2 regions of the Actinomadura sp. genome follow, and region 1 is predicted to be linked to the other one. Evidence: predicted binding sites of a transcription regulator. Region 1 holds the regulator's gene; the other holds the start of a gene.
The links. Region 1 encodes HrcA, which represses chaperone genes, less so after heat shock. Its sites were predicted from a motif close to TTGGCACTCTCNNNNNGAGAGTGCCAA; they were not measured.
Positions count from the first base shown of each region.

Region 2: groL (chaperonin GroEL) is a predicted target of HrcA. The motif match lies at 2,343-2,369, and genes of this name have one in related genera.

Region 1 is NZ_JBIQHY010000194.1:53-4,564, forward strand. It holds partial or broken gene ACIWVC_RS33680 (DUF3097 domain-containing protein) at 1-739, opposite strand, end outside; gene hrcA (heat-inducible transcriptional repressor HrcA) at 945-1,958, shown strand; gene dnaJ (molecular chaperone DnaJ) at 1,960-3,096, shown strand; gene ACIWVC_RS33695 (16S rRNA (uracil(1498)-N(3))-methyltransferase) at 3,172-3,903, shown strand; gene ACIWVC_RS33700 (hypothetical protein) at 3,990-4,512, opposite strand, start outside.
Region 2 is NZ_JBIQHY010000064.1:232-4,743, forward strand. It holds partial or broken gene ACIWVC_RS21055 (transposase) at 19-405, opposite strand; gene groL (chaperonin GroEL) at 585-2,213, opposite strand; gene ACIWVC_RS21065 (hypothetical protein) at 2,834-3,283, opposite strand; gene ACIWVC_RS21070 (MoaD/ThiS family protein) at 3,502-3,777, opposite strand; gene thrC (threonine synthase) at 3,792-4,512, opposite strand, start outside.

The DNA of each region.
Region 1 (4,512 bases):
CCGAGTTCAGGATCCGCTTCCAGGCCGCGCCGGTGTCGTCGCCCCAGCCGAGTTCGGCGATGACGCCCTCCTTCCACGGGATGCCGCGGGGGATGCGGGGCCAGGCGCGGATGCCCACGGTCGCGGGCTTGACGGCCTCCCAGATGTCGATGAACGGGTGCCCGGTGACGAGGACGTGCGGTGACGAGACCTGCGCGGCGATCCGGGACTCCTTGGACCCCTCCACCAGGTGGTCGACGAGGACGCCGAGGCGGCGGTCCTCGTCCGGGCCGAACTCCTCGACGATGGCGGGCAGGTCGTCGACGCCTTCGAGGTACTCCACGACGACGCCTTCGACGCGCAGGTCGTGGCCCCAGATCTTCTCGACCAGCTCGGCGTCGTGGACGCCCTCCACATAGATGCGGCTCTCCTTGGCCACCTGGGCGCGCAGCCCCTGGACGGCGACTGAGCCGGACGCCGAACGGGCCGGGCCCTTGGGCGCGGCGGACGGCCGCACGAGCGTGACCGGCTCGCCGTCGATCAGGAAGCCGGACTTGGTGAGCGGGAAGACGCGGCGCTTGCCGAACCGGTCCTCCAGGGTGACGCCGAACTTGTCGCAGCCGACGACGGCGCCGCAGAACCCGCTGTCCGGATCCTCCGCGACCAGCCCCGGTTCGGCGGGGACCTCGGGGATCCGGCCCTTGCGCGGTCTGCGCCAGTCGCCGGCGAGCACGTCGTTTCCGTAGTCCTTGCTGCGCACGGGTCCGCACATTAACCCGGCTCGGGCGCCGTGCGGCGTCGCCCCTCGTCCCCCGGCGTGGCGTCCGCGCCCGATGCGGATAGGATCACGCAGCCGTACGGGAGTGCGCGAGCACTCCGATCAGGCTTTCGGGGCCGTACACTTGGCACTCAGGAGTAAGGAGTGCCAGCGGCGGGGAGGCCGGCCGGACGAGGGAGGTGACGCCGTGCTGGACGACCGTAAACTCGCAGTCCTGCGCGCCATCGTCGAGGACTTCGTCTCCACTAACGAGCCGGTGGGGTCGAAGGCCCTGGCGGAGCGGCACAACCTGGGAGTGTCGCCGGCGACCATCCGCAACGACATGGCGGTGCTCGAGGAGCAGGGCTACATCACCCAGCCGCACACCAGCGCCGGGCGCGTGCCCACCGACAAGGGCTACCGGCTGTTCGTCGACCGGCTGTCCACGATCAAGCCGCTGTCGGTCGCCGAGCGGCGCGCGATCGAGACGTTCCTGTCCGGCGCCTACGACCTCGACGACGTCGTCAGCCGCACGGTGCGGCTGCTCGCGCAGCTCACCCGGCAGGTCGCCGTCGTGCAGTACCCGTCGCTGACGCGCTCGTCGGTGCGGCACGTCGAGCTGGTCCAGGTCGCCGAGGGGCGGCTGCTGCTCGTCCTGATCACCAACACCGGGCGGGTGGAGCAGCGCGTCATCGAGACGCCGGGCCCGGTCTCCGAGGAATCGATCGGGCACCTGCGGGCGTTGCTCAATACATGCCTGGACGGGCTCGGCCTCGGCGACGTGCCGGCGGCGGTGGCCGACCTCCCCGAGAAGGTGGGGCCGGACGACCGGCCGGCGGCGGCCGCGGTGCTGTCCGTCCTGCTGGAGACGCTCGTCGAGAAGCACGAGGAGAAGATCGTCTTCGCCGGCGCCGCCAACCTCGCCGCCGTGGACTTCTCGCAGAGCCTGCGGGAGGTGCTGGTGGCGCTTGAGGAGCAGGTCGTCCTCATGCGGCTGCTCGGCGAGACCGGAGACTCCTCTACAGTTACGGTGCGGATCGGCACCGAGAACCCCGACCTGGGCCTCAGATCGACCTCGGTCGTCGCCGCGGACTACGGGGTGGGCGACCTCACCTTGGCCCGGCTTGGAGTGCTCGGGCCTACACGCATGGATTACCCCAGCACGATGGGAGCGGTACGGGCAGTGGCACGCTACGTGGGACAGATCCTGGCGGGGTCGTAAGGTGGCGAACGACTACTACGCGACACTGGGCGTCCGGCGCGACGCCAGCGCCGACGAGGTGAAGAAGGCCTACCGCCGGCTCGCGCGCGAGCTCCACCCGGACGTCAACCCGGATCCGGAGACCCAGGAGAAGTTCAAGGAGATCACCCAGGCGTACGAGGTGCTCTCCGACCCCAAGAAGCGCGAGATGTACGACCTCGGCGCGGACCCGTTCGCCTCCGGGGGCGGCGCGGGCGCCGGAGGGTTCGGCGGCGCCGGGTTCCCGTTCAGCGACATCATGGACGCGTTCTTCGGGACGGCGACCTCGCGCGGCCCGCGGTCGCGGGCGCGGCGCGGCCGGAACGCGACGCTGCGGGTCGAGCTCGACCTCGCCGAGACCGCGTTCGGCACGACCCGCGAGCTGTCCATCGACACCGCGGTGACCTGCGCCACCTGCGAGGGGTCGGGCTGCGCGCCCGGCACCCACCCGGAGACGTGCGAGACCTGCCACGGCCGCGGCGAGGTGCAGCAGGTGCAGCGCTCGTTCCTCGGCCAGGTCATGACGGCGCGGCCGTGCCCGGCGTGCGGCGGGTTCGGGTCGGTGATCCGCAACCCGTGCACCGAGTGCTCCGGCGACGGCCGCGTCCGCACCCGGCGCACCGTCAAGGTCAAGATCCCGGCCGGGGTGGAGAACGGCATCCACATCCAGCTCGCCGGCGAGGGCGAGGTCGGCCCGGGCGGCGGCCCGCCCGGCGACCTGTTCCTGGAGATCGTGGAGAAGCCGCACCCGATCTTCGAGCGGGAGGGCGACGACCTGCACTGCACGGTCGAGATCCCGATGACCGCGGCGGCGCTCGGCACCAGCGTGACGATCGAGACGCTGGACGCGGCCGAGAGCGTCGACATCAAGCCCGGCACGCAGTCGGGGCAGGTCATCACGCTGTACAACCGGGGCGTCCGGCACCTCAACGAGAGCGGCCGCGGCGACCTGATGATCCACGTGAACGTGGAGACGCCGACCCGGCTGGACGAGGAGCAGGAGGAGCTGCTGCGCCGCCTCGCGGCCCTGCGCGGCGAGGAGCGCCCGCCCGGCAGGTTCGCCCCCGGGCAGCGCAGCGGCGTGTTCTCCCGCATCAAGGACGTCTTCAACCAGCACTGAAGGGCCGTGGCGGAGGCATACCGGGAGGGCCTCCGCGGCGACTCGGAGCGCGGGTGACCCCGGGGGAGGACCCATATGAGCCCGCCGGTGTTCCTCACCGGGACGGACGCGCTGGAGCGCGGCACGGTCGTCCTGGACGGCCCCGAGGGCAGGCACGCGGCGGCCGTGCGGCGGCTGCGGCCCGGTGAGCGCGTCGACCTGACCGACGGCGCCGGGCTGCTGGCCGAGTGCGTCGTCACCGCCGCCGACCGCGCGTCCCTCACGCTGGACGTGCGGGCGCGGCACCGGCAGCCGCCCCCGGCGCCGCGCATCGTGGTCGTCCAGGCGCTGCCGAAGGGCGACCGGGGCGAACTGGCCGTCGAGGCCATGACCGAGGTCGGCGTGGACGTGATCGTGCCGTGGGCGGCGGACCGCTGCGTCACCCGGTGGCGTCCCGAACGCCGCGAGAAAGCCCTCGGACGCTGGCGCACGACCGCGCGGGAGGCCGCCAAGCAGGCGCGCCGCAGCAGGCTCCCCGACGTGCCGGATCTGGCGTCCACCGAGGACGTCGCCGCGCGGGTCGCCGGGGCGTCCCTGGCCCTCGTGCTGCACGAGGAGGCGGAGGCGCCGCTGAGCGCCGCCGAGCCGCCCCGGGACGGCGACATCGTCCTCGTGGTCGGCCCCGAAGGCGGGATCACGGACGCGGAGCTGGACCGGTTCGCCTCGGCGGGCGGACGCCCGGCCAGGCTCGGCCCGACCGTGCTGCGCACGTCGACGGCCGGGGTGGCGGCGGCCAGCGTGCTGCTGGCCGCCACCGGACGCTGGTGAAGCCCCTGCCGCGGGCCGTCAGAGCACGCGGGCCGTCAGAGCACGCGGGCCGTCAGGGCGCGCCGGCGGTCAGAACGTGCCGGCCGTCAGGGCGTCGTGGCCGCGGCGCCCTGCTCCGTCGTGCCCGCCGGTTCGCTCGTCGGCGTCTGCGTCGGAGTGTCGGTGGGCTTGCCGGAGGTCGGCGGCGCGGTCGGCGTCGACGGCGGCGGCGTGGTCGCCGGCGTGGTCGGCGTCTCGCTCGGGCACGGCGTGGCCGCCGGGGTCGGCGTGGCGGTCGTGCCGGGCGAGGCGGACGCGGCGCCCGGCTGCGGGATGCGGCACGACGACAGGCCCGGCGAGGAGCTGGGGCTCGTCGTCGGCGAGGCCGACGGGGAGCCGGACGCGCTGGCCCCCGGCGACGACGGGTCGGGGAACTGCGGGTTGCCCTGGGCGTCGGTGCGGTCCCTGCCGGTGTCGTTCCCCCCGCCGTCCGCGGGCCCGTTGTTGCCGACCGTCTGCTGGATGAGGCTCATGGTCTGCGGGGCCGTCACGCCGAGCGCGGCGATCAGGACGGCGGCGGCCACGGCGAGCACGGGCCGCGCCCAGCCGACGGTGAACCGGTCCAACCCG
Region 2 (4,512 bases), on a different contig from region 1:
CTCCAGCGGCCACTTGCGTCACGCTGCTCCCTGCGCGTCCAGCGCTTTGGACATCTTCGAGAGCTGGCCTTTGCAGATGCCCTTGATGCCCATCTGCTCCACCGGAGTGTCCACCTGGCGCGTCGCCACCTCAGCAGATGTGACATGCCCGCCGCGTTGACCAGGGCCTGCTCGTCCCGGCGGCGCCGCTCCAACAGCCACTCGGGAAGTACGACCCGGACCGCAGCTCGGGATCATCGGCCCCACCGTGCCGGCGCGAGTGTCCCGATCCGGGGACCGGCGGCCATTACGCCTCTTACCTGCTCGTCCGAGCGCCGCCCCGTAATCGGCATCGCGCACCGCATCGGCCTCCGCGTACATCATCGCTTCGGCCGGCGTCTTGACCGTTGACCGCAGCACATCGGGCTCACACGCCCCGGTCCGAAGGTGTCCACCGGGCTCGTCACAACCGGTTGCTCGGAGGTCGCCGTGCTCGGCCGCAGTCGTCCGGCAACGCGGGCATGCGCGGCCGGGGACGGGTGCGCACGCAAAAGGGGCGGCCCCTGGGGACCGCCCCTGATGTCGCGTTGGCTACGCGGCGCCGATCAGAAGTCCATGCCGCCGGCGTCGGGCATGCCGCCCGCCGGGGCCGGGTTCTTCTCGGGCTTCTCGGCGATGACGGCCTCGGTGGTCAGGAACAGCGCGGCGATCGACGAGGCGTTCTGCAGCGCGGACCGGGTCACCTTGGCCGGGTCGATGATGCCCGACTCGAACATGTTGACGTAGTCGCCGCTGGCGGCGTTGAGGCCCTCACCCGGGGTCAGGTTGCGGACCCGCTCCACCACGACGCCGCCCTCGAGGCCGGCGTTGACGGCGATCTGCTTCAGCGGCTCCTCCAGAGCGCGCTTGACGATGTTCGCACCGGTGGCCTCGTCGCCCGACAGCTCCAGCTTGTCGAACGCCTTGGTGCCGGCCTGCAGCAGCGCCACGCCACCGCCGGGGACGATGCCCTCCTCGACCGCGGCCTTGGCGTTGCGGACGGCGTCCTCGATGCGGTGCTTGCGCTCCTTGAGCTCGACCTCCGTCGCGGCGCCGGCCTTGATGACCGCGACACCGCCCGCGAGCTTGGCCAGGCGCTCCTGGAGCTTCTCGCGGTCGTAGTCGGAGTCGGTGTTGTCGATCTCGGTGCGGATCTGGTTGACCCGGCCGGCGATCTCGTTGGCGTCACCGGCGCCGTCCACGATGGTGGTCTCGTCCTTGGTGACGACGACCTTGCGGGCACGGCCCAGCATGTCGGTCGTGGTGTTCTCCAGCTTGAGACCCACGTCCTCGCTGATGACCTGGCCGCCGGTCAGCGTGGCGATGTCGCCCAGCATGGCCTTGCGGCGGTCGCCGAAGCCCGGCGCCTTCACGGCCACGGACTTGAAGATGCCGCGGATCTTGTTGACGACCAGGGTGGCCAGGGCCTCGCCCTCGACGTCCTCCGCGATGATCAGCAGCGGCTTGCCGGACTGCATGACGCCCTCGAGGACGGGCAGCAGGTCCTTGTTGGCCGAAGCCTTGCCCTGAACGATCAGGATGTACGGGTCCTCGAGGACCGCCTCCATCCGCTCGGGGTCGGTCACGAAGTAGTGCGAGATGTAGCCCTTGTCGAAGCGCATCCCCTCGGTGAGCTCGAGCTCCAGACCGAAGGTCTGGCTCTCCTCGACCGTGATGACGCCTTCCTTGCCGACCTTGTCCATCGCCTCGGCGATCATCTCGCCGATCTGCGGGTCGCCCGCGGAGATGGACGCCGTGGAGGCGATCTGCTCCTTGGTCTCCACGTCCTTGGCCAGCTTGGAGAGCTCCTCGCTGACGCGCTCGACCGCGGCCTCGATGCCCCGCTTCAGGGACATCGGGTTCGCGCCCGCCGCCACGTTCCGCAGGCCCTCGCGCACCAGCGCCTGGGCCAGCACGGTCGCGGTGGTGGTGCCGTCACCGGCGACGTCGTCGGTCTTCTTCGCGACCTCCTTGACGAGCTCCGCGCCGATCTTCTCCCACGCGTCCTCGAGCTCGATCTCCTTGGCGATCGACACACCGTCGTTGGTGATCGTGGGAGCGCCCCACTTCTTCTCCAGCACGACGTTGCGACCCTTCGGACCAAGGGTCACTTTTACGGCATCGGCCAGCTGGTTCATGCCGCGCTCGAGACCGCGGCGGGCCTCCTCGTCGAACGCGATCATCTTTGCAGCCATAGGCTCCAGTCCTCCCGGAACAAGGTGGCTTAGACGGATCGAGCCGACGCCCGCGACGGACGGCCCCCGCCGACGACTGCCATTCCGCCGCCGGAGTGAGGCCTCATCGCCCCGACCCAGACTGTGAAGTTGTCACTCTCCACAGCAGAGTGCCAACCGTTTGTTTAGCACTCTACCCTGCCGAGTGCAAGCGCCACACATCCTCGCCGGCGGAAGCGTCGCCTACCTGCCCAGACCCCTTCCCACCTGCGGCGAAACCACTCCGGGAACCTCGCAGGCGTGTCGCCGCACCCCACGGTGCGTGATCGTCCGCATCCATCCGCGCAGCGATCGCGAACACGTGCACCGGCTTGGGGCGCCGAGCGACGGTCTGTTCCGGACGTCCCACAATCAAAGGTAAGAGGAGCCCAGCGCGTCATCAACGCGAGCCGCTCAACGATCACTCCGTCGCCCACGATGCAGGGAGCGCACAGACGGCCATCGAGCGAGCGGCGTGGCGAGCCGGCCAGTGGTCAGGACGGAGTTGCGGGCGACTCGCACCATGCGCGCCCTTCAATCGTCACGCTGTCCACCGGCTTCGCGGAGATTGTCGGCGGTGGGGCCGATGTCGGCGGCGTCAGTCATCCGAAAAGGGCCAGCGTGGCGAGAAAAATGGCCGTCATCCCGAAGAACGCCAGCAGTCCGCCCGTCCAGGCAACCGCCCGTTCCTGCCCGAGCGTCGCACCGGCTTCTTTGAGGGCTAGCCGGATGTCCCCGACCGGGTCCAGGTTCCGTACGTGCAACCCCATGCCCACGAACGGTGAATAGACCATGCCCGCCAGCACGAACAGGACGGCGGCAGGCCACGTCGGGGAATCCGTCACGAGCAGGTCGTCGATGAGAAATGTCGCGGAAATGAACAGCAGAGCACCCACCAGGTGCACCGCCAGCGTGAAGAGGCCGGCACGGACAAAGCTCGTTCCCGCTATGCGCACCACCCATGAGCTGTACCGACGCGGGAGCCACAGAAATCCGACGGCCACGCCCCACACAAGGAGCCAGCCGATCGCCCAGTCCCCGGGAGCACTCATCTCGCCCTCCTCCGGCAGTCCGCGCCCGTAACCCCATGCTTATTGCCGGTAGCGTCGACGACTGTTACGGGATCGACCGCAATGATTCCCGAAGGGGGACGGCCTGACAATGAGTCGCCGTGCGGAATCAGCGGTTCCGGATGAGTGAAATGGCGGGGACGGCGTTCGGGACGGTGCGTCGGTGGCCCGGCCGCGGGTCGGCCGGGCCACCGCGGGCGTCAGCCGCCGGCGACGGCGGGGATGATGGAGATCTGGGCGCCGTCAGGGGTGGGGGTGTCGAGGCCGTCGGCGAAGCGGACGTCCTCGTCGCCGACGTAGACGTTCACGAAGCGGCGGATCTTGCCCGCGTCGTCCAGGATGCGGGCGGAGATACCGCTGTAGTTCGTCTCCAGGTCGGCGACGACGGCGCGCAGGGTGGCGCCCTCGGCCTTCACCTCGGACTCGCCGCCGGTGTAGGTCCGCAGGATCGTCGGGATGCGCACGGAAACGCTCATGGATGCTCCTTTTCTCAGGCGAGGCCGGCGGCGCGGAACGCCTCCAGGGACGGGACGATGTTCGCGGACGGTGCGACGACCGGGGAGACGGCGTCCAGGGTCTTCAGGCCGTCCCCGGAGTTGATGATCACGGTCTCGGCGGACGGGTCGAGGGTGCCCGCGCCGATCAGCTTGCGGAGGGTGGCGACGGTGACGCCGCCGGCGGTCTCGCCGAAGATCCCCTCGGTCCGGGCGAGGAGGCGGATGCCCTCGACGACCTCGGCGTCGGTGACGTCCTCGACGGCGCCGTTCGTGCGGCGGGCGATGTCCAGGACGTAGGGGCCGTCGGCGGGGTTGCCGATGGCGAGGGACTTGGCGATCGTGTCGGGCTTCACCGGGCGGACCACGTCGTGCCCGGCCTTGAACGCGGCGGCGACCGGGCCGCAGCCGGCGGCCTGGGCGCCGAACACGCGGTACGGCCGGTCCTCGACCAGGCCGAGCTTGATCAGCTCTTGGAACGCCTTGTCGATCTTGGTGAGCTGGGAGCCGGACGCGACCGGGACGACGATCTGGTCCGGGAGCCGCCAGCCGAGCTGCTCGGCGATCTCGTAGCCGAGCGTCTTGGAGCCCTCCGCGTAGTAGGGGCGGACGTTGACGTTCACGAACGCCCAGTCGTCCTGCTCGCCGGCGATCTCGGAGGCGAGCCGGTTGACGTCGTCGTAGTTGCCGTCGACGGTCACGAACGTCCCGCCGTAC